DNA from 3 places in the Flexivirga sp. YIM B11880 genome. Region 2 is predicted to be linked to each of the others. Evidence: predicted binding sites of a transcription regulator. Region 2 holds the regulator's gene; each other region holds the start of a gene.

Region 1 (7,811 bases), on a different contig from region 2:
TCGACGAGTCGCTGGGCATTCGCCCGGCGCTGGACCGGGCCCGGACCGCGGACCCGGTCGGATGAGCGGAACGGACAGCACGGCTCGTCCCGGCGTCGTCTTCGACATCGACGGGACGTTGCTGGACACCAACTATCTGCATGTCGTCGCCTGGTCGGCTGCGTTCTGCGACCACGAGGTGCGTGTCGAGATGGCCGACATACACCGTTCGATCGGCATGCCGAGCGCCGCGCTGGTGGAGCGACTGGCGGGTGCGGAGCGCCCCGACCTGGTCGACGCGCACGCTGATCACTTTCAGCGCCTGCGCGAGCGCTACGGTGTGCAGCCGATGAAGAGCGCGAGCGATCTGCTCCGTCGGTGCAGTGAACTCGGCTGGACCGTGGTGCTCGCCACCAGTGCGCGCAAGGCCGACCTCGACTGGATGCTGCCGATCATCGATGCCGACGACGTGATCGCCGGCGTCACGACGTCGGAGGACGTGACGCACGGCAAGCCCGACCCCGAGGTCATGACCGAGGCCGCCCACGCGCACGGTCTGGCGACTGACGCCACGATCGCCGTAGGGGACGCGGTCTGGGACGTCGAGTCAGCCGGCCGGGCCGGTTACCCGTGCATCGGGCTCACCAGCGGCGGCATCGGCAGGTTCGAGTTGCAGCGGGCCGGAGCGGACGAGGTGTATGACGACGCGCTCGCGCTCGTCGAGCGGATACCGTCCTCCGTGCTCGGAACTCGCGCTCCGCGGGAGAACGGCTGAAGTCAGCCGAACGCCTTGACCAGCTCGCGCGTGAAGGCGGGCAGGTCGTCGGGTTTGCGGCTGGTGACGAGGGTCCAGCCGGCTGCCCGGCATATAACGACCTCGTCGACGTGCCACTCTCCCCCGGCGTTGCGGATGTCGGTCTGCAGGCTCGGCCAGCTGGTCAGTTGCTTGCCGCGCACGACGTCCGCCTCGACGAGCGTCCACGGCCCGTGGCAGATGGCGGCGACCGGCTTGCCGCTGTCGCGGAAGGCCAGCGCGAACTGCACGGCCTCACCGATCATGCGTAGCTTGTCCGGGTTGGTGGTGCCTCCCGGCAGCACGAGCGCGTCGTAGTCGTCGGCCTTCGCGTCCGCCAGCTGCACGTCGACCGGGAAGGTGTCCGCCTGCTCGACGTCGTGGTTGAAGGCCTGCACCTTCTCCGCCTCGGGACTGACCAGCACCGGTGTGCCGCCGGCGTTCTCGACCGCGTCCCACGCGCCGGTCAGCTCGACCTGCTCCACGCCGGAGGTGGCCAGGAACGCGACTTTTCGTCCTCGCAATTCATCAGTCATGCGACAGGGTTACCCAACGGTGGCGCACTCACACGGGTGTTCGTGGACCGGATTGCTCGTCGTCGGCCCGGGTAGAGCGTCACCATGAATTCGCGATCGGATGCGTCGCCCTGGGTGCCGGCGCCGGCGGACCGCACGCTCGAGACGATGCTCGAGGGCGCTCGCGAGTGCCGGGGCTGTGACCTGTACCGGGATGCGACGCAGCCGGTGATGGGCTCCGGGTCCACACGGGCGGCCTACCTGCTCGTCGGTGAACAGCCCGGGGACCGCGAGGACATCGCCGGCGAGCCGTTCGTCGGGCCTGCCGGCAAGGTGCTCGACAGTGCCCTGGAGGCGGCCGGCATCGACCCCGCGGAAACGTTCATGACCAACGCCGTCAAGCACTTCCGGTTCCGGGAGCGCGGCAAGCGGCGCATCCATCAGGCCCCGAACCGCACCCAGATCGTCGCCTGCCGGCCCTGGCTGGTGGCCGAGATCCAGCTCGTGCAACCGGATGTGGTCGTGCTCCTGGGTGCCAGCGCCGGGCAGGCCGTGCTCGGCCCGTCCTTCCGGGTGGGGCGCAGCCGCGGGACGCTGCTCGATTGGCCGGAGAACGAGGTCCCGCTCGAACGCCCACCCGCACTCATTGCGACCGTGCACCCGTCGGCGGTGTTGCGCGGTCGTGAGCAGCGTGAGGAGCTGCGCGCCGGATTGGTCGAGGATCTCGAACACGCCCGCCGGGTCGCGTCCGGCGCCGCATAGCCGGTTCCTGGCGTCGCCGCCCGTCATACGCTGGGAAGCATGGAGTTCACCTCCTATCAGCGAGCGGCGGCGCAGGTCCGTGACTGGGACGCGGCGACCGAAGACGTTTTCGAGTCCGTTCGAGCTCGGGTCGCAGCCGAACTGCCCGACGTGGCGGTGGAACACATCGGCAGCAGTTCGGTGCCTGGCATGCCCGGCAAGGGCTATGTCGACGTCATGGTGCTACCGGCGAGCAAGACGGAGATCGCTTCTGTGTCCGGCGGATTGGAGCAGCTGGGCTTGGAGCATGCCCGAGGGTCACGCCCTGACCGGCCGTTCTTCCTCGGCGCGGTCGAGCACGACGCGGAGGTGACGAACGTGCACGTGCATGTGATCGTCGCCGGATCCGATGAGGCTCGCGCGCAGCACGGCCTCGCGCAGGCGTTACGTGACGATCTCGCTCTGCGGAAGCAGTACGCCGCGGTCAAGCACGACGCAGTCGCCTCTGGTGCCACTGACCCGACCGAGTACTCCGTGCGCAAAATTCACTGGGTGCGCGACACGCTCGAGCGACTCGGTCTGCCACTGCTGCCCGATCCCGGCGCGCCGCCCGCAGGGCAGGGCGCGCGGAACTGAACGAAGAGCGACGCGGCGTACCGCCGCCGGTCACGCGGCGTTGATGGTGTGTCCGGGCATGCGGCCGGGGATCAGGTGCCAGGTGATGCCGGTGCCGGAAACCGTTGCGGTGTAGCCCCGTTGGTGGACGGTGTGGTGGTGGCGCCGGCAGAGCATGGCCGAATTCGTCAGGGACGTATCACCGCCGGCCCACCACGGGGTCACGTGGTGGACTTCGCACCACCCTGGTGGCCGGTCACAGCCCGGGAACGTGCACCCGCCATCGCGAAGCAGCACCGCGGCCCGCAACCCGCCGGTGACCAGGCGCACTTCACGCCCCACATCCAACGGCTCACTCGGGCCGCCCAGCACCACCGGGATCAGGGTGGCGTTGCACGCCAACCGGCGCGCCGCGCCCGCGTCCAGCACGTCCCCGGTCGGCGTGGACGCCCCACCCACACCCGCGGTCAACGCCTCCAACCCCATCGTCACCAGCACGGTCGCCGCCCCGGCCGGGCAGCCTTTCCCGGTCAGTGCTTTCGCGCCCGCATTGATCAGCTCCAGCAACGCATCCGCCCGCCGCTTCCCCGGCGTCCGCGCATCCCGTGCGCAGTCCTCTCCCCGCCCGGCGTGGGCGTGCTCGTCGTGCCCGGCACACCCACCCGGGGCGGGTTTGGGTGCCGACCCGGCGCTGATCGCCGCCTTCACAATCGCCGCGTTGGCCGGGGATAGTTCGGCCACCAGGCGCAGCATCCCGGCCGGGGTGCGTGACCAGGTCAGCGACTCCGCCTCCTCCAACTCCGCGTCATCCACCGACAACTCCTCCGGGCCGTAAGCGGCCAGAATCTTCCGGGTCAACGCGTCCACCCCGGCGGTCCCGAGCGAGGGGTCCAGTTGCAGGTACCAGCCCAGGATCTCGCCACGGTCCGCGGTCGGGATCACCGGCGCGACCTTCTTCGCCGCGTTCAGCGCCGTCTTGGCCACCGCCAACGTGCACCCACCATCACCGACCGCTGCGGCAAGAACCTCGTTACGCCGCTCCCGACACGCTTCGGCCACCACCGCGATCGTGTGCGCCTCCCGAGGCTCCAGCGCACACCCCACCGACGCGGCCGCACCCAGCACCCATTGCTGGGTGCTGGCCGCATCCGACTCCGCCACCGTGCCCCGCTGGACCGCATCACCGGTCGCAACCGTGACCACCTGCCCGGACCGGACATGCACCCGCAGCAACACCTGCGCCAACTCGGTCAACTCGGACCCGCCGAGCTGATGCACCGTGCCCGGCACCTCCTCCAACAACCCCACCATGGCGCGCAACTGCGCGAGCACCTCCGGCCCCCGACCCGGCACCGGACGCGCGGAACCGTCTACGCCTTCGAGCGACTCATTCCGTCTTGGTTGCTCCGGCAACACCATCCTGGAATCGACTGCCATAACGCCTCACCTCCTCCCACTACAACTATTTCGACTGCTCTCAGGCTAGCGGGCACCACCGACAATCCCTTTCCAGAAATGGAACGTGCGTGCGAACGCCGGTTTGCAGCCAGAGGAGCGTTGATGTTCAGCGGTGAGTCGACCAGGAGTTCTGAAGCCGTTCTCCGGTCACGCGACGCGGGAGGTGATCACTTTGCCGGCCAGGCGTCATCCGTATGACGGACCGGATCGCGGTCCTCACTTGAGGCGCGTGTATGTAGCGCAGAAGTTCTGCACCTCGAGCGATGACCGAAGTGCCGAACCCGGCCACGGTGACCGACCTCGTCCGGCCATCGCCGAGACCGAGCGCTCAGGGCTGCAGGACCACCTTGAGGCACGCGTCGGACTTGTCCCGGAACATCCGGTAGGCGTCGGGGCCGGCGGACAACGGAAGCCGGTGCGTGGCAAGGTTTTCCAGGTCGAACACGTCCTCGTCGCAGATCATGTCCATGAGCTCGCCCGTCCAGCGCCGCACGTTCGCCTGGCCCATCCGGATGGTGATGCCCTTGTCGAACAGGTCCATCATCGAAATGGGGTCGACGCTCCCGCCATACACCCCGCTGATCGAGACCGTCCCCCCACGCCGCACAGCGGCGAAGGCCGTCCGCAGGGCAGCCAGGCGATCGATGCCGAAGTGCTCCATGGCCGGCCGGCCGATCGCCGCCGGCAACCGGCTCGCGACGACCGCCGCCGTCTCGGCGATCGGGTCGCCGTGCGCCTCCATGCCGACCGCGTCGACGACCCCGTCTGCACCGCGGCCGTTCGTGAGGTCATAAATCGCTGCCGGCACGTCGTCCACAGAGCGCATGTCGATGGTCTCCGCCCCGTGCCGCGCAGCAGTCTCCAGGCGGTCACCGATCCGGTCCACTCCGATCACGCGGGCACCGAGGCGCGACCCGACCCGGCAGGCGAGCTGACCGATCGGGCCCAGCCCGATGACGGCGAGGCAGTCGTCGGCGTGGACATCGGCATACTGCACGCCCTGCCACGCGGTCGGGAGGATGTCGGACAGGTAGAGGTAGCGCTCGTCGGGGCGCAGCGACGGGACGACGATCGGTCCGTACTGGGCCTGCGGCACTCGGAGGTATTCCGCCTGACCGCCGGGCACCGAACCATAGAGGCTGCTGTAGCCGAACAGCTTTGCGCCCTTTCCGGTTTCGCGCGCCTGCGTCGTCTCGCACTGCGACTGCAATCCCCGCTCACACATCCAGCAGTGCCCGCACGAGATGTTGAACGGCACGACGACGCGGTCACCCACGGTGAGCCGGTCGACCTCTCGACCGAGTTCCTCCACGATGCCGATCACCTCGTGGCCGAGGACGTCGCCGGGCTGCATGAAGGGCGTGAGCACGTCATACAGATGCAGGTCCGAACCACAGATCGCCGTCGACGTGACCCGCACGATCGCGTCCGTCGGCTCCTGCAGCACGGGGTCGGCGACCTCGGACACCGCGACGTGCTGGCGCCCTTGCCAGGTCAGCGCTTTCACTGGTCTGCGCTGCTCAGTGCGTCCCGGGTGCGATCCACCAGAGACGCGAACGGGCCGACCACCAATTGGGCGGCAGTCGATCCCGCAGTCGACGGGTGCGGGTGCGTCGGGGCCAGCGACTCCACGCGCTTCAGCTTGCTGCCCATGTCCCGCCGCTTCTCCAGGTCGCACTGGGCGACCACCGCGGGGAACTCCTCCTTCTCCTCGTTCTCGGCGTGCTGGTCGACCGCGGTGCGGAACGCCTGGAACTTGGTGTCGAAGTCGGTGGACGAGATGTCCAACTTCTCCAGCGTGGCGAGCACCTCGTTGGCCTCTGCCTCTTCCTCGTTCCGTGCGTCCGCGATGCCGTCTCCCGCGAGTGGCTTCGACACCGGCCGCAGGACGATTTCCTCGGCGGTCTCGTGCACGGCGAGCAGCGCGCGCAACTCGCCGAACGCCGCCTGCTTGTGGTCGCCTCGGGTGGATGCGACCTCGTCGCACAGGTCGTGGATCCGCGCGTGTTGCTCCAGCAGGATCCGGATGACGTCTCCTTCCGGCAGACTCGCTGCCTTCGCGCGGTCCTCAGCGGCGCTACCCATGATCGATCTCCTTTGCGACACAACTGTCTCGGGCTGGCTGCCTCAGCCCCTACCCGGCAGCGTGGGCACCGAACCGCGGACCGGCCGGATTGCCGCCGCTCCGCCACGGGTAATCGACCGGCATGGCTGCCCCACGACGTCATGCCACACAGACGGTGCTCGTCCTGCGCGCACTCGGCCTCGGTGATGCACTGACCGGCGTCCCAGCGCTGCGCGGGCTACGGCGCGCCTTTCCCGGCGCGCGGCTGCTGCTCGCCTGCGACGAACACGTGGGCAACTGGCTGGCCGGCATGGGCATCGTCGACGACGTCGTGCCGACGAAGAGTATGGCGAGAGGTATGACGCCACTCCCCCACGTCCCTCGTCCCGATGTGGCCGTCAACCTGCACGGACGCGGCCCGCAGAGCCACGCCGTCCTCCGCGCGACCCAGCCCGGAGAAATGTTCGGGTTCTCCTGTCCTGCAGCAGGATTCACCGAGGGGCCCGACTGGGACAGCCGCCAACACGAGGTCGACCGCTGGTGCACGCTGGTCCGGTGGATCGGCGGAGCGTGCGACCGGGAAGACCTGCGGCTGCCGGGCAGCGGCGGACCTGGTGAGCCGACTCGGGTGCTCGTCCACCCCGGCGCCGCGTCAGGAGCACGGCGCTGGCCGGTCGAGCGGTGGCGGGAGGTGATCACCCGACTGCCGAGTCGTCACCCCGTGGTCGTCACCGGAACCTCCGCCGAACAGGAGATCTGCCGGGCGGTGTCCGAGGCGTTGCCCGTGGAGTGCTGCGCCGGCGACACCACGCTGGCCGAGCTCGCCGCCCTGGTCGTGGGCAGCAGGCTGGTCATCTCCGGGGACACCGGTATCGCGCATCTCGCGACGGCATACGGCGTGCGCTCCGTGACGTTGTTCGGCCCGGTGTCTCCCCGCGTGTGGGGGCCGACGATCGACACCGACCTGCACCGGGTGATCTGGCACGACGACGGCGGGGCCGGCGACCCGCACAGCGACCACATCGACCCGCGGCTCGACTCCATCACCGTCGAGGAGGTGTCCTCGGCGGTGGGCGACCTCCTCACGACGCCCGATCTGCTGCCCACTGCACGGTGATTCGGTGCTCGCCACCGGGGGTAGGGCCACAGTTCGACATGGAGAAGGAGGCACCATGGCACAGACTGCAGCCGATCTCGCGTCCCCGGGGATCATTTCCGTCACCGCATCCAGCACCGTCCGAGAGGCCGCCAAGCAGATGGCCGATCACGACATCGGCGACGTGCTGGTGAGCGACGAAGCAGGTGGGGTGTCCGGCATACTCACCGACCGCGACCTGGTCGTGCGGGTCCTGGCCGGCGATCTCGACCCCGACCAGTGCACCGCCGGTGAGGTGGCGAGCACGACACTGGTCACCGTCGACGGCGACGACTCGATCGACCGGGTGGTCGGTGTCGCCCGCCAGGAGGCCGTCCGTCGGATCGTCGTGCTGGAGAACCGCAGCCCGATCGGCATCATCTCGCTCGGTGATCTCGCAATCGCCCGCGACCCGGCCTCGGTGCTGGCGGACATCAGCTCCGACCCGCCCGACACGATGTCATCGAGGGAAACGCCATGAATGACGAGAGCAGCTATCAGGGCGAAAAG
Region 2 (7,811 bases):
GACGAGGGAGACGCCCAGTCCCTCGGAGACGAGGCCCAGCACCGCGACGTAGTCCTCGGTCTCGAAGGCGACATCCGGGTTGAAGCCGGCGCGCTCGGCCAGCGCGAGCAGGTGACCGCGACATCGAGGGCAGCCGGCGATCCAGGGCTCATCGGCCATGTCGGCGAGCTTGACCTTCTTGGAGGCGGCGCGTGGGTGATCCAGCGGCAGCGCGAGACGCACTTCGTCGTCCAGCAACTTGCGGGTCACGAACGAGTCGATGTCCTCCTCGCCGCGCGCCAGGTCGGTGCCCTCGTAGGCGAAGGCGACGGCGACATCGCACTCACCGGACCGCAGCGCCGCGAGCGACTCGGGCGGCTCGGCTTCGGTGAAGGTCACATGCACGTCCGGGAAGCGCTGCTTGACCAGGGCGAGGGCACGCGGCACCAGCGTGGAGGAGGACGACGGGAACGCCATCAGCCGGACGCGGCCGGCGCGCAGGCCGGCGATCGCGGCCACCTCGGACTCCGCCGCGTCCAGCGCGGCGAGCACCGGGTTGGCGTGCCGAGCCAGCACCTGGCCGGCCTCGGTGAGCCGTACGCTGCGCCCGAGACGCTCCACCAGCACCGTGCCCGTGCGGTCCTCGAGGCGCCGGACCATCTGGGAGATGGCCGGCTGCGAGTAGCCGAGGGAGGCAGCCGCGGCGGTGAAGCTGCCGTGGTCGCTGATGGCCTTGATGACTCGCAGGCCGGCGGCGTCGATCATGCGTCCAGAATAACATTTGGTTATTGACCGGAGATCCAACGTACGAATCGCTGATCGTTACGCTTGTGACGTCATTCTTCCGAGGTTTCGGCGGGTTTTCCGAAGGACCGACGGTCGGTATGTCGGGACGGGTTTGAGCGGCCATCATCGGCAGCTCGGCGGGTGTGTGAGAGCTTGGCTTGGTGGCAGCTGATCTGAGAGCGCTGACCGAGTTGGTCGCAGGCGGGGGAGTGCTCGCGCTCACCGGGGCGGGGCTGTCGACCGAGTCCGGCATACCCGACTATCGCGGAGCCGACGGCACGCGCCGCTTCCAGCCGATGACGGCGCAGGAGTTGCTCGCGGATCGGGAAGCGCGCCGGCGTTATTGGGCGCGGTCGTACGTCGGCTGGCCGCGCTTCGCCGCTGCTCGCCCGAACCAGGGTCACTACGCGGTGGCCGCACTGCAGTCGGCGAGGTATGTCGGGCCGATCATCACCCAGAACGTCGACCGGTTGCACCAGGCCGCAGGTGCGGCCGACGTCGCGGAGTTGCACGGCAGCCTCGAGCAGGTCGTGTGCATGCGGTGCGGCGAACGCTATGCGCGCACCACGGTCGACGAATGGCTCCAACTGGCGAATCCGGACTTCGACCGCTCGGCGGACGGGCCACTGCGGCCCGACGGCGACGTCGCGATCGCCGAGTCGCTGATCGCCGGTTTCCGGCTGGTGCACTGCGTCGTCTGTGGGTCGGACCTGCTCAAGCCGGACGTCGTGATGTTCGGGGAGTCGGTGCCCAAACCGCTGGTCGAGCAATGCTTTTCGTATGTCGCCGCGGCGCGGTCGGTGCTGGTGCTCGGTTCGTCGCTCGCGGTGATGTCCGGCTACCGCTTCGTGCGGCGAGCGGCCCGCGCGGGGATTCCGGTCGCGGTGATCACCCATGGCTGGACGCGCGCCACCGACGAGGAGGTGTCGGTGCGCGTCGACGCGCCGCTCGGTGAGACGTTGACGGCACTCGCCGATGCTCTGACGGGCTGAGCTGACCTAGACCCGGCGCAGGACCGCGGTGACCTTGCCGAGGATCGTCGCGTCGTCGCCGTCGATCGGGTCATAGGCGTCGTTGTGCGGCAGCAGCCAGACCTTCCCGCGGGCCCGCTTGAAGGTCTTGACGGTGGCCTCGTTGTCGAGCATGGCGGCCACGATGTCGCCATTGGTGGCGGTCGGCTGCTGGCGCACGACCACCCAGTCGCCGTCGCAGATCGCCGCGTCGACCATGGAGTCACCGACCACCTTCAGCAGGAAGAGGTCCCCCTCGCCGACGATCTGCTTGGGCAGCGGAAAGACGTCTTCGACCACCTCCTCGGCGAGGATCGGGCCGCCGGCGGCGATCCGGCCGACCACCGGGATGTATGACGCCGCGGGGCGCTGGTCGCCGAGCCCCGTCTCGTCGATGCCGGAGTCGTCGGCTCCGCGCACGCTCGACCCTCCGCGATAGCCGCGCATGTCGGTCGCGTCCGGATCGATCACCTCCATGGCACGGGGGCGGTTGGGGTCGCGGCGCAGGTAGCCCTTGCGCTCGAGCATCGTCAGCTGGTGCGCGACCGAACTGGGGCTGGTGAGGCCGACCGCATCGCCGATCTCGCGCAGGCTCGGCGGATAGCCCCGCCTGTCGACCGAGTTGCGGATCACCTGCAGCACCTTCCGCTGCCGGGTCGTGAGGCCCTCGCCCCTGCGGTCAGGGAGTTCGTGCACCTGTGCCATCGCTGTCATTCCTCCTCGGCGAAGTTGCTCGAAAGCGTCCGGCGAGCGGTGTGTGCGGACGGCTGTCCGAACGGGTTGTCGGTGGTCGGTGCTTGCCTTGGCTTTGTGAAAACAGCGTATGGGTTTCGGACACAAGTTCCAAACATCTGTACGACGCGTGTCTCGACCACATCGAACGTTCGTGCTATACATCGGACAGGCGTCCGATCGCACGAATGTTCGGAGCAGGTCTGCCGACCGAGTGGTGCGACCGTGACCGCACCGGAGTTTCAGGAGGAAGAGATGAGTGCACTGATCCAATGGGATGCGCCGGTCCAGCCGGGCGCGGCGCGGAGAGCCCGCCGGCACCTGCGGACCGTGCCGACCGGCCCGGCGGCACGCGGGGGCGGGCGTTCGGTCGGCGTGCGGGTCCAGCCGGCCGGACTTCGGCTGACCGGTCGAGGCCGCCGCCTCGTCGGTGTGCTGGTCGCTCTTGCGCTGCTCGCCGGTGGCGGCGCCGCTGCCCGGGCGTGGGCCGCGACGCCGGCTCCTTCCCCACGGACCGTCACCGTGCAGTCCGGGCAGACGCTGTCCGAGGTCGCACACGGCGCCTATCCGTCGCTCGCCGTGTCCGACGCGGTCACCAAGGTGGCGCTGGCCAATGGTCTGAACGGTCTGCAGGTGGTCGCCGGTGAGCGGTTACAACTGCCGCGCTGAGGGTTTCCGGCGCGCCGTTCCGAGCGGCTGACCAGCGCTTTTCGGGTGCGACACGCGGGCTCTTGCGCTTGTGGTGAGATCGGCTTAACATCCCTATATCTAGTAGTTACACGGATGCAATTTATCCACATCTAGTCCACACGCAGAGTCCGGTCATCCCCAGTTCGTCCACCGTTTTCCCACAACCTCGTCCACAGGTTGCGGCGATTCGGGCGGCCGGATGGCCTTGCTCGGCAGACGCATGAGAGGGGTCGCACATGCACTGTCCGTTCTGCCGGCACGACGACAGTCGTGTCGTCGACAGCCGCACGAGCGAGGACGGCACCTGCATCAAGCGGCGACGTCAATGTCCCACCTGCGGCAAGCGCTTCTCGACCGTGGAGACGGCCAGCCTGACCGTCGTGAAGCGGTCCGGTGCGAGCGAGCCGTTCAGCCGCCAGAAGGTGCTGATCGGCGTCCGGAAGGCCTGTCAGGGCCGGCCGGTCACCGAGGACCAGTTGGCGCTGTTGGCCCAAGAGGTCGAGGAGTCGATCCGGGCGCAGGGCGCTGCGGAGATCGACGCCCACGACGTCGGCCTGGCCATCCTCGGCCCGTTGCGCAGCCTCGATGAAGTGGCCTATTTGCGGTTCGCGAGCGTCTATCAGGCGTTCGAGGGTCTCGAAGACTTCGAGTCGGCGATCGCCCTGCTCCGTGCCGAGCGACCACCGACCGGCATCGAGCCGGAGCGGCAGCGCACGGGCGACTGAGATCGGCTCCGGATCGTCCCGGGCATCAGCAGCACCAGATCGACAGACCAGACAGCAGCGACAGTCGACCACCGTGAGGTGGAAAGGAAGTTGGACATGACCGACACGGCAGACGCCGGCCCCCAGGCACAGCGCAGCAACTCCGCTCGCAAGGGGCTGACCGTCGAGCGCATCTTCACCACACCGGGTGTGCACCCCTACGACGAGGTCACCTGGGAACGACGCGACGTCGTCCAACAGAACTGGAAGACCGGCGAGACGATCTTCGAGCAGCGCGGTGTCGAGTTTCCCGACAGCTGGTCGCTCAACGCCTCGACCATCGTCACCACCAAGTACTTCCGGGGCGCGGTCGGCACGCCGGAGCGGGAGAGCAGCCTGAAGCAGCTCATCGACCGGGTGGTCCTCACCTACGTGCGCGCCGGCAAGGAGCACGGCTACTTCGCCACCGACGAGGACGCGGAGATCTTCGAGCACGAGCTGACCTGGTCCCTGCTGCACCAGGTGTTCAGCTTCAACTCACCGGTGTGGTTCAACGTCGGCACCAAGTCGCCCCAGCAGGTTTCGGCCTGCTTCATCCTGTCGGTCGACGACTCGATGGACTCGATCCTCAACTGGTACAAGGAAGAGGGCTTCATCTTCAAGGGCGGCTCCGGCGCCGGCCTGAACCTTTCCCGGATCCGGTCCTCCAAGGAGCTGCTGTCCTCCGGAGGCACCGCGTCCGGCCCTGTGTCCTTCATGCGCGGCGCCGACGCGTCCGCCGGCACCATCAAGTCCGGTGGGGCGACCCGGCGGGCCGCGAAGATGGTCGTCCTCGACGTCGATCACCCGGACATCGAGGAGTTCGTGGAGACCAAGGCGCGCGAGGAGGACAAGATCCGCGCGCTGCGCGACGCCGGCTTCGACATGGACCTCGGCGGGAAGGACATCACCTCCGTCCAGTACCAGAACGCCAACAACTCGGTCCGGGTCACCGACGAGTTCATGCGTGCGGTGGAGGAGGGCGCGTCGTTCGGTCTGCGCGCCCGTCATACCGGCGAGGTCATCGAGGAGATCGACGCCCGCACGCTCTTCGACAAGATCAACAAGGCGGCGTGGGAGTGCGCCGACCCGGGTCTGCAGTACGACGACACGATCAACGCGTGGCACACCAACCCCGAGACGGGCCGGATCACCGCGTCCAACCCGTGCTCGGAGTACATGTCGCTGGACAACAGCTCCTGCAACCTGGCCAGCCTCAACCTGCTGAAGTTCCTGCGCGAGGACGACACGTTCGACGCCGCGACCTTCCAGAAGGTGACCGAGCTGGTCATCACCGCGATGGACATCTCCATCTGCTTCGCCGACTTCCCGACCGAGTCGATCGGTCAGACCACCCGGGACTACCGCCAGCTGGGCATCGGCTACGCCAACCTGGGCGCCCTGCTGATGGCGACCGGGCACGGCTACGACTCCGAGGGTGGTCGGTCGCTGGCCGCGGCGATCACCTCCCTGCTCACCGGTGCCGCTTACAAGCGGTCGACGGAGCTGGCCGGCATCGTGGGCCCCTACAACGGCTACGCCCGCAACGCCGAGGCGCACCAGCGGGTGATGCGCAAGCACCAGGCGGCCAATGACGCGGTCCGCACCCTGGACGCGATGGACTCCGAGATCCACCGCTACGCCACCAAGGCGTGGGCCGCGGTCGTGGAGAACGGCGCCAAGAACGGCTTCCGCAACGCGCAGGCGTCGGTGCTCGCACCGACCGGCACCATCGGCTTCATGATGGACTGCGACACCACCGGCATCGAGCCGGACTTCTCACTGGTGAAGTTCAAGAAGCTCGTCGGCGGCGGTTCGATGCAGATCGTCAACCAGACGATCCCGCGCGCGCTGAAGAAGCTCGGCTACCAGACCGAGCAGATCGAGGCGATCGTCGAGCACATCGCCGAGCACGGGCACGTCATCGACGCTCCCGGTCTGAAGCCCGAGCACTACGAGGTGTTCGACTGCGCGATGGGGGAGCGGGCCATCGCTCCGATGGGTCACGTGCGGATGATGGCGGCGACTCAGCCGTTCCTCTCCGGCGCGATCTCCAAGACGGTCAACCTGCCCGAGAGCGCGACGGTCGAGGACATCGCCGAGGTGCACCTGGAGGGCTGGAAGCTCGGCCTCAAGGCGCTGGCCGTCTACCGCGACAACTGCAAGGTCGGTCAGCCGCTGTCGGACGGCAAGAAGGCCGCGAAGCCGGAGCCGGAGCCGGAGAAGGTCGTCGAATACCGTCCGGTCCGTCGTCGCCTGCCCAAGCGACGCAAGAGCGAGACCACGTCGTTCGCCGTTGCCGGGGCCGAGGGCTACCTGACCGCCGGCACCTACGAGGACGGCAAGCTCGGTGAGCTGTTCCTCAAGCTCGGCAAGCAGGGCTCGACCCTGGCCGGCATGATGGACGCCTTCTCGATCGCGGTGTCGGTCGGGCTGCAGTACGGCGTGCCGCTGGAGACGTATGTCGAGAAGTTCACCAACCTGCGGTTCGACCCGGCCGGCATGACCGACGACCCCGATGTGCGGATGGCGCAGTCGATCATGGACTACGTGTTCCGCCGCCTGGCGCTGGACCACCTGGACTTCGAGACCCGGTCGTTCATGGGCATCCACACCGCCGCGGAGCGCGCCCGGCACTTGGAGACCGGCTCCTACGCCGAGGAGCCCGACGCCGACGCCGAGGAGGTTGCCGAAGAGCTCGAGTCCTACTCCCAGTCGGTCGGCACCACCACCAAGCGGGAGGAGCGGGCACCGGCGGCGACCGACGGGAGCAGCACTGACCCGGTCGACCTGGACTACCGGTCCGGGTCCGGCGCGGCCGACGCCCGTGTCGTCTCCGGCGAGATCCACTCCTCCCAGGACCTGATGGAGCGCTTCCAGGGCAAGGCGGCCGACGCACCGATGTGCATGACCTGCGGCACCAAGATGCGCCCCGCCGGCTCGTGCTACGTCTGCGAGGGTTGCGGCTCGACCAGCGGCTGCAGCTGACGCAGGCACTGCACAATGAGCATCGGCCCGGTGGACCTCAGCGGTCCACCGGGCCGGTCGTGTCTTGCCCCAACGATTGTGGCAACGATCGGCTCACACCGCCCAACCGTGTGACAGCCGTCGTCGTCATCTCGGTCATCGTGCCGGAAGACGCGGCACACGAGGGTCCGGGGGCGGGGAAATGTTTCGCAGGATCACGGCAGCGGTCGCGCCGGCTGCCACGCTCGGCATGGCGGGGCTGGTCAGCGCCGCAGCGGCGACGACCCGCGGTTCGCGGCGCGCGACGGGGCGACCGTGCTGATGCACACCGGCGGCGGCGATCGCTCGGAGACCGTGGCCGCGATCCGTGCGGCATTGCCAGAGCCGCGCGCGGAAGGCTGAGTGTTGCAAGGGATTCCCGGTTGTTGACGGATCGGACACCGACCCCCGGGTAGCCTCCCGTGCATGGAGCGGGTCTTCCTGGGTGTGGACATCGGCACCTCGAGCAGCAAGGGCGTCCTCGTCGACCCGGCCGGGCGAGTCGTGGCGCAGGCCACCCGCGAGCACCGGGTGCAGCGGCCGGCACCCGGCCATGTCGAGATGGACGGCGAGGTCTGGTGGGACGACTTCCGGGCGATCACCAGCCAGCTCACCGCATCCGGGCCACACGAGGTCGCCGCGGTCGGGGTGAGCGGTATGGGCCCCTGCGTGCTGCTCGCCGACGAGCGCGACCGGCCCGTCCGGCCGGCGATCCTGTATGGCGTCGACACCCGGGCGCGGCAGCAACAGGACGATTGCAACCGGTTGTTCGGCGCTGCGGAGATCCTGCAGCGGTGTGGCAGCGCGATGTCCAGCCAGGCCGCCGGGTCGAAGATCGCCTGGGTGCGTGACGTCGAACCGGCGG
Region 3 (7,811 bases), on a different contig from region 2:
TCGCGGTATTCCTTCGTGCCCTCCGCCAGGCCGACGAAGTTCTCGACCGTCTTGGGCGCGTCGTTCGGGAAGAGGTTGACTTTGATGTCGCCGTGATTGGTGTGCAGCGTTGCGATCATGCGCCCAGTCTTGCATCCCCGCGACGTCATACCGTCCGGGCACCGGCCCCGGCATTGCCGCTGTGCGGACGGGCTTGGCAGGATGACATGGAACTCACATGTCTAGGAGGGCTCCCGTGCTCAGCAAGACCTCGCGCAAGGACGTGGCGAAGGACAAGGTTTCCGAGGCGGTGGCGGCAGCAGGCGACGCGGCCGAAGCCGGTCGGGAGAGGATCGCCCCGGTCGTCGAGACCGCCGCCGCCACGCTGGCCGACGCCGCCGACGCAGTCGAACCGCAGCTCACCAAGGCGAAGAAGTCGGCCCGCAAGGCCGCCCGGAAGACCTCGGCGGCGCTCGCCGACGTGGCCAGCGCCGCCGAACCGGAAGTCAGCACCGCGACGAAGTCGGCGCGCAAGGCTGCCGAGAAGGCCGCGAAGGAGGCGGCGAAGAAGGCCAAGGTCGCGAGCGACCAGCTGTATGCCGCCCTGCCCGAGCAGGCGCGGACCACGGTCGAGCTCGCCGTCCCCGCGATGGCGACGAAGCGGCGCACGAAGGGCAAGCTGTTCATCGCGTTCGGCCTGCTCGCCGGCGCCGGAGCGGTGGCGCTGTTCCTCAACGGCAAGAAGAAGTCGGCCGGCTCGACCTCGGGCGAGTTCCCGAAGATCGAGCGTCGCGACGCGCTGGCCGCCGAGGCGGTCGACGACGGGCCGGCACCGGTCAGCACCACCGACGACGCGGTGGGCACGACGGAGGAGCAGGTCGACGCCGCGGTGTCGGGGACCCGCCGCGGCCGCCACGCCGCCCGGGAGTGACGCGCGCCGAGCAGCCTGAGGGGTCGCCGGCGCTCGAGGAGATCTTCGAGCGGCCGGCGGTAGGGCCGTTGACCGGCGTTGTGGTCGCCGATCTCAGCCGCGTGCTCGCCGGTCCCTACTGCACGATGTTGCTGGCTGATCTCGGCGCCCTCGTCATCAAGGTCGAGAGCCCGGGCGGTGACGACACCCGTCGGTGGGCGCCGCCGCGCTGTGGTGCGGACAGCACCTACTACTTGTCGGTCAACCGCAACAAGCACTCGATCGCGCTCGACTTCACGGTCCCGGACGACCTCGCGGTCGCGCGGCGCATCATCGATCGCGCCGACGTGGTGATCCAGAACTTCAAGCCCGGCGGACTGCGGAAGTTCGGCCTCGATCAGGCCAGCCTGCGATCGACACGACCCGACCTGGTCTACGCGTCCATCTCCGGGTTCGGCACCGAAGGCGGCGCGCACCTGCCCGGCTACGACCTGCTGGTGCAGGCACTCTCCGGTCTGATGGACCTCACCGGCCTTCCCGACGGCGAGCCGACCCGGGTCGGGGTCGCCGTCTTCGACGTCATCACCGGACTGCACGCCGCGGTCGGCATCCTGGCTGCGCTGCGGGTCCGCGACGAGACCGGCCGCGGCGACCACGTCGAGGTCAACCTGCTGTCGTCGGCGCTGTCCGGGCTGGTGAACCAAACGGCCGCGTATGTCGCCGGCGGCGTGGTGCCCTCCCGGATGGGCAACGAACACCCGAGTCTCTATCCCTACGAGCCGTTCTCGGCCGCCGACAAGGAGATCGTGATCGCGGTCGGCAACGACACGCAGTTCTCTGCGCTGTGCCGCTGCCTGGACGTGCCGGAGCTGGCGGGCGACCCCCGCTTCTCGTCCAACGAGGCTCGCAACGCCCACCGTGCCGAGCTGCGGCCGCTGCTCACCGAGCGATTGGGCACTCGCCCGGCGGGCGAGTGGTTCGAGCTCTTGCAGGCGGCGAACGTGCCGGCCGCCCCCATCCTGACCGTGGCGGAGGGCACCCGTTTCGCCGAGCAGCTCGGACTGAAGCCCGTCGTCGAGACGGGTCGTGGAGACCGGCGCATCCCGACCATCGGCAACCCGATCCACTTCGCCGAGAGTGCGATGGACTACTCCAAGGCGCCGCCGTCGTTGGGCGCGGACCGGGATCGGGTGCTCCGCTGGCTGGGCACACCCGACAACACCTGAGCCGTCGAGCGTCCGCGCGTGCCGCGGCGGGCTCAGGCGGCGGTGTAGGCGTCGGCGCGCCAGCCGGGCATGGCGCCTTCAATGAGGTGCCAGACGACGCCGCGGTTGGTGACGGTGGCGTAGTAGCCCTTGCGGTGGACTATCTGGTGGTGGCGGCAGCAGACCAGCGCGGAGTTGAGTAATGAGGTGACTCCGCCGGCCCACCACGGCGTGAGGTGGTGGACTTCGCAGTATCCGGGTGGCCGGTCACACCCCGGGAAGGTGCATCCGCGGTCTCGATGGACGACGGCGGCGCGCATGCCCTTGGTGACCAGGCGTTTCTCGCGGCCCACGTCCAACGGTTGGGACGGTGTCCCGAGAACGATCGGGATGAGCTTCGCATCGCATGCGAACCGGCGCGCTGCAGCGGGGTCGAGGGTGTCGCCGCTGATGGTGGTCGCCCCGTTGATGCGGTCGATCAGGTCGTTCAGGCCCATGGTGAGCAGCACGGTGGCGCCGGCACCGACACCGGTGCCGTCCCCAGAGGCGGTCTTCGCCCCGGCAGAGACGAGGTCCAGTAGGGCGTCGGCGCGTCGTTTGCCCGGGGTCCGCTCATCGCGCAGCTTCTCAGCGGTGCGGTCCTCGTCGACTTCCTCGTCGGATGCGTGTTGTTCCCTGGCCGGCTGCGGCGCGGAGAGGCTGCTAATGGCTTGTTTGACTATGGCGGCGCTTGCGGGTGAGAGGTCGGCAACCAAGCGAATTAGGCCGGTCGGCAGGGTCCGCCACGTGAGGGTTTCGACCCCTTCGAGCTTCGCGTCCTCTGCCGAGAGTTTGTCGGCGTCGTAGCGGGCGATGATCCGCCGGGTCAACTCATTGACGCCGCGGAACCCCAGGGAGGGATCCAATTGGAGGAACCAGGACTGGATCTCCTCCCGGGTCGCGGTCGGGACTACTTCAGCGACGCGCGCGGTCTGCTGCACCGCGGCGCGAGCTGTGGCCAGCGTGCAGCAGCCCTCTCGCACCGCCGCGGTCGCGACCTGGTTGCGCCTGTCCCGGCACGACTGGGCGACGTTGGCGATCAGAGACGCATCACGGGGTTCGACCGGCACACCCGCGCTGGCAGCGCAACTTTGCACCCACCCGGTCGGGTTGGCCGCGGTCGAGGCGCTGATCACCCCTCGGCTGTCCGCATCCGCGACCACCAACGCACCCACCTGGCCGGCCCGTGCATGCAACCGCAGCAGCACACCCATCAACTCGGTGATCTGCTCCTGCCCCAGCTGCCCTAGCACGTCCGGCGTTTCGTCCAACAGCTCGGCCGCCTGGCTGAGTGCGGTCAACACCTGCGGTCCACGACCCGGGGCCGGCCGCTCATCCACCGCGACAATGTCCCACCGATCCGTATCCGGTCGAATCGGCTTGGGTTGTTCCGGAAATCGCAAGGGAGAATCGATCGACATGATCGCGAACTCCCTCCCCTTGAAGTGTTTTCGTTGCTCACCAGACTATCAGCGAACCGCTGTCGTGTACATCATTTTAGCGAACTGATTTTCGATTTGATTGACAAGAAATCGCCAGCGGGGATCAACGACCGACGACGCCGATACGCGTTCGACGAGGTCTCCTCTGCATGTCCAGCGGTCAGTCCGCCTGCCCGGTGCTCCGGGGGCGTGGTAATGCCAGCGCGGCAGCAGCGCAGCCGCCCGTTCAGTGCGAGTCGAGCTGGGGCGCGCTGAAGCCTTCGGACCGGCCGAGCAGCACGGCCCTGGTCACCGCGCCGCTGCCGAACTTGTCCCGCACCGCATCGAGCGCTCCGTCGAGCCGGCTCGGTGCGTCGGTCGCGAACGGCAGCTCGAGCTGCTCGTCGGCTGCCTCGTCGAGTCCGGTGATGCTGATGCCGAGCAACGTCACGCCGCGGTCGGCGATCAGCGGCATCGCTTCCTGGAGCAGCGTCCGGCCGGCGGCCAGCCAGGCATCGGTGCCCGCCGTCGCCCGGCGTACCGTGCGAGACCTGGTCACGCGGGTCATGTCCTCGAAGCGCAGGCGCAGCACGAACGTGCGGCCGATGCGCTCTCCGGACCGCATCCGCCGAGTGACCCGGTCGACCAGGCTGACGAGCGTCGCGTCGAGTTCCTCGGCGGTATGACGGCCCCGGCCGATCGCCCGCTGCGCGCCGATCGACCGGCGACGACGCCCGGTCTCCACCCGACGAGGGTCGTGTCCGTGCGACAGGGCGTGCAACTGCCGGGCACTTCCCGGCCCGACGATGGCGGCAAGCGTCGGCTCGTCCAGCCGGGCCAGCGCCCCGACGGTGGCGATGCCGCGGTCATGCAACCGGCTCGAGGTGACCTTGCCGACGCCCCACAGCGCCTCGATCGGCAGCGGATGGAGGAAGTCCAGCTCGGCGCCGACCGGCACGCTGAGCAGTCCGTCCGGCTTGCTCGCGGCGCTCGCCACCTTGGCGAGGAACTTACTGCTCGCGATGCCGACCGAGATGGGCAGGCCCACCTCCGCCTTGACCCGACGCCGGAGCAGCGCACCGATCCGGCTGGGCGAACCGCTGAGCCGGGCGAGGCCGCCGACATCGAGGAACGCCTCGTCGATCGAGATGCCTTCGACAACGGGCGTGATGTCCCGGAAGACGGCGAAGACCGCTCGCGACGCCTCGACATACGCGGTGAAGGTCGGCGGCACCTCGACCAAGTCAGGGCAGAGCCGGCGCGCGATCCGGCCGGACGTGGCGGTGCGCACGCCGCACGCCTTGGCCTCGTAGCTGGCGGCGAGCACGATGCCGCCGCCGACCACCACGGGCCGGCCGCGCAGTGACGGGTCGTCACGCTGCGCGACACTGGCATAGAACGAGTCGAGGTCGGCGTGCAGGAAACTTCCCTCTGCCACGAACTCATGTTCGCACCCAGCTCGGACACCATGCCATCGCCGGAATGCCGCTAGCCTGGCCTGCCATGAACATCGTCTTCGTCGAGCCGAACTTCCCGCGCAATCAGCGCGAGTTCGCGCGAGCGCTGCACGAGGTGGGCGCAACCGTCTTCGCCGTCGGGGAGACCCCATGGGAGTGGCTCGACGAGCAGTTGCAGTCGTGGATCGACCACTACTACCAGGTCGGTTCGGTCACCGACGTCGACCAGTTGCGCACGGCGGTCGAGCATTTCCAGTCGATCGCCTGGATCGACGGCATGGAGGCGACGATCGAGGCGCACACGCTGCCGGCAGCGATCGTGAGGGAGGCCCTCGGCATACCGGGGACGTCGGTGCGGACCACCTGGCTGTGCCGGGACAAGCCGGCGATGAAGGAGGCGTTGCGGGCGGCCGGCGTGCCGACCGCCGCGTCCGCCGCGGCGCACGACCTGGACGACCTGCGGGACTTCGTCGACGAGCACGGTTATCCGGTCATCCTCAAACCGCGGGCCGGCGCCGGCGCCGCGGGCACGACCCGCGTGGACAACTACCGCGAACTCGTCGAGGCGGCAGCGACTTTCGGCGCGGCCGACTCGATCGCGATCGAGGAGTTCGTCGAGGGGCACGAGGGCTTCTACGACACGTTGAGTGTCGACGGCGCGATCGCGCTCGACTTCGCGTCGCACTATTACCCCGGCGTGCTGGAGGCGATGCGCAACCGGTGGATCAGCCCGCAGTTCGTGGCGACCAACCGGGTCGACTCCGAGCCGTTCTACGCTGAGCTGCGGGCGCTGGGTGAGCGGGTCAACGAGGTGCTCGGCATCCGCACCGCGCCGACCCACATGGAATACTTCGTCAGCCCGAAAGGCTTGCGGTTCAGCGAGATCGGCGCGCGGCCTCCGGGTGTGGGTTGCTGGGACCTGTATGCCGCCGGCAACGACATGGACATCTACCGCGCGTGGGCCGACTCGGTGGTGCACCACCACGTGTGGCACGTGCCGAGCAGGGCGTATGCCGCGGGGATCATAGCCCTGCGGCCGGACCGGGACGGCATCATCACCTCGATCGACGGCCTGGACGAGGTCAACGCGCGGTTCGGCGAGTGGATCCTCGACTCCCACCTTCCGGTCGGCGCGGCCACACAGCCGATCGAGGCCGGCTACATGGCCAACGCGTGGATCCGCATGCGCCACGGCGACTACGACGTCCTGCGCGGCATGCTGGACGAGGTGGGGCGCAGGGTGCAGGTGCACGCGGCGTGATTCCGGATCGTCCGTGGATGGTGCTGCTCGGTCCGCAGCGCCGTCCGTCACTCGACAAGGTCGTCGCCGGGCTCCACGTGGACGGACCGTTCGCGACCGTCACCGCGGGCTGGCTCGAGCGCGAGGTCGTCGACGACGAACTGCGCGAGCACCTCGGCGGGCGAGCGGTCAATCTGGCGCTCTGGACCCGTCGGCAGGACGTGCTCGACCGGGACCCCGACTTCGCCGCTGCGCACCGGGCGCGCCAGGCGGAGCTGTCCGACATACAAGATCTCTATCTCATCGGAGTAGGTCACACCTCCCGGGCGATCACCGAACTGCGCGAGCAGACCGAGCGTTCACCGCGCGCCCAGGAGCAGGCACTGCGTGACGCGGAAGAAGTGCTGCGCTCGCTGGACCGGCGGCACCTGGAGCGGGTGCGGGAGGCCAACGCCGAGTTCTACGCGGCGACCCAGCCGCACGAGCATCCGTTGGTCGCCGCCCACCGGGCGGAGGTGGCCCAGATCCTCGCCGAGACGCAGGCTGTGGTCATCGCCGGTGGTCATGTCGGTGAGCTGCTCGACGCGCTGCACCTCTTCAACGTCGTCCCGGCCGGCCTCGACCGGCTGCCGATCATCGCCTGGTCGGCCGGCGCGATGGTGCTGACCGAGCGCGTTGTCCTTTTCAACGACAACGCGATTCGCGGACCGCGCGCACCCGAGGTGTATGACGACGGACTCGGTCTGCTGTGCGGGACCGTCGTGCTGCCGGCAGCGCACAAGCGCCTGCAGATGGCCAACACGGAGCGAATGTCGTTGCTCGCCAAGCGGTTTGCCCCGGCAATGTGCGTGCCGCTCGATCCGGGAGCGCGCATATCCGTGGCGGCGGACGGTTCACTACCCGGAGACACACCGGTCATCGGGCGATCCGGTGAGATGTCCACTGTCGCTACAGCTTCCGAGGGTGCCGTCGATGGCTAGACAACTGGCGATCCACCGGCTCCGCTCGCGGAAGCCGTTGGACGAGAACGCCATCGACCGCTTCCTGCACCAGCACGACGTTCCGATCGTGGAGGGCGAGCGCTGCACCTTCCTCTACCGAGGGGACGCCGACGAAGTCTGGGTGCGGCACCGAATCGTCGGGCAGCAGCAACGGGTACCGATGCAACGCCTCGCCGACACGTCCCTGTGGTACGTCGTGCTGGAGCTGCCGGCCGGGTCTCGGGTCGAATACCAGCTGGAAGTGCGACACGGCGAACATCACGAGCAGGGCAACGATCCCCTCAATCCGCACGTGGCCAACAGTCCGGTCGGGTCGTCGTCGGTGTGCCAGGCCACCGGGTATGTCGTGCCCGACTGGGTGCACCCGGACCCGGACGCGCGACCGGGTGAAATCGTCGATCTGACAGTGCAGTCCAAGGCGCTGCGGCGACGCAGCGAGTGCCGCGTCTACCTCCCGGCACGGTTCCGCAGCACGCACCGTTATCCGCTGCTGATCGTGCACGACGGCGACGACTTCCTGCACTACGCGGCGATGAAGACCGTGCTGGACAACCTCATC

The links. Region 2 encodes LexA, which represses DNA repair genes until DNA is damaged. Its sites were predicted from a motif close to TCGAACANNTGTTCGA; they were not measured.
Region 1: ACN8HC_RS10870 (HNH endonuclease signature motif containing protein) is a predicted target of LexA. The motif match lies at 4,160-4,175, and genes of this name have one in related genera.
Region 3: ACN8HC_RS02820 (HNH endonuclease signature motif containing protein) is a predicted target of LexA. The motif match lies at 3,634-3,649, and genes of this name have one in related genera.

Annotation. Positions count from the first base shown of each region.
Region 1 is NZ_JBMAMH010000006.1:56,049-63,859, reverse strand. Features, by position in the region: gene ACN8HC_RS10895 (D-sedoheptulose-7-phosphate isomerase) at 1-65, shown strand, start outside; gene ACN8HC_RS10890 (HAD family hydrolase) at 62-754, shown strand; gene ACN8HC_RS10885 (type 1 glutamine amidotransferase domain-containing protein) at 757-1,308, opposite strand; gene ACN8HC_RS10880 (UdgX family uracil-DNA binding protein) at 1,393-2,049, shown strand; gene ACN8HC_RS10875 (GrpB family protein) at 2,089-2,664, shown strand; gene ACN8HC_RS10870 (HNH endonuclease signature motif containing protein) at 2,695-3,996, opposite strand; gene ACN8HC_RS10865 (zinc-dependent alcohol dehydrogenase) at 4,430-5,608, opposite strand; gene ACN8HC_RS10860 (hemerythrin domain-containing protein) at 5,605-6,186, opposite strand; gene ACN8HC_RS10855 (glycosyltransferase family 9 protein) at 6,309-7,283, shown strand; gene ACN8HC_RS10850 (CBS domain-containing protein) at 7,339-7,782, shown strand; gene ACN8HC_RS10845 (hypothetical protein) at 7,779-7,811, shown strand, end outside.
Region 2 is NZ_JBMAMH010000002.1:163,996-171,806, forward strand. Features, by position in the region: gene ACN8HC_RS05280 (LysR family transcriptional regulator) at 1-744, opposite strand, end outside; gene ACN8HC_RS05285 (Sir2 family NAD-dependent protein deacetylase) at 927-1,757, shown strand; gene lexA (transcriptional repressor LexA) at 1,764-2,480, opposite strand; gene ACN8HC_RS05295 (LysM peptidoglycan-binding domain-containing protein) at 2,763-3,176, shown strand; gene nrdR (transcriptional regulator NrdR) at 3,434-3,922, shown strand; gene ACN8HC_RS05305 (vitamin B12-dependent ribonucleotide reductase) at 4,019-6,928, shown strand; gene ACN8HC_RS05310 (FGGY-family carbohydrate kinase) at 7,373-7,811, shown strand, end outside.
Region 3 is NZ_JBMAMH010000001.1:586,386-594,196, forward strand. Features, by position in the region: gene ACN8HC_RS02805 (peptidylprolyl isomerase) at 1-119, opposite strand, end outside; gene ACN8HC_RS02810 (hypothetical protein) at 236-910, shown strand; gene ACN8HC_RS02815 (CaiB/BaiF CoA transferase family protein) at 907-2,115, shown strand; gene ACN8HC_RS02820 (HNH endonuclease signature motif containing protein) at 2,148-3,473, opposite strand; gene dinB (DNA polymerase IV) at 3,802-4,992, opposite strand; gene ACN8HC_RS02830 (ATP-grasp domain-containing protein) at 5,058-6,272, shown strand; gene ACN8HC_RS02835 (Type 1 glutamine amidotransferase-like domain-containing protein) at 6,269-7,231, shown strand; gene ACN8HC_RS02840 (alpha/beta hydrolase-fold protein) at 7,224-7,811, shown strand, end outside.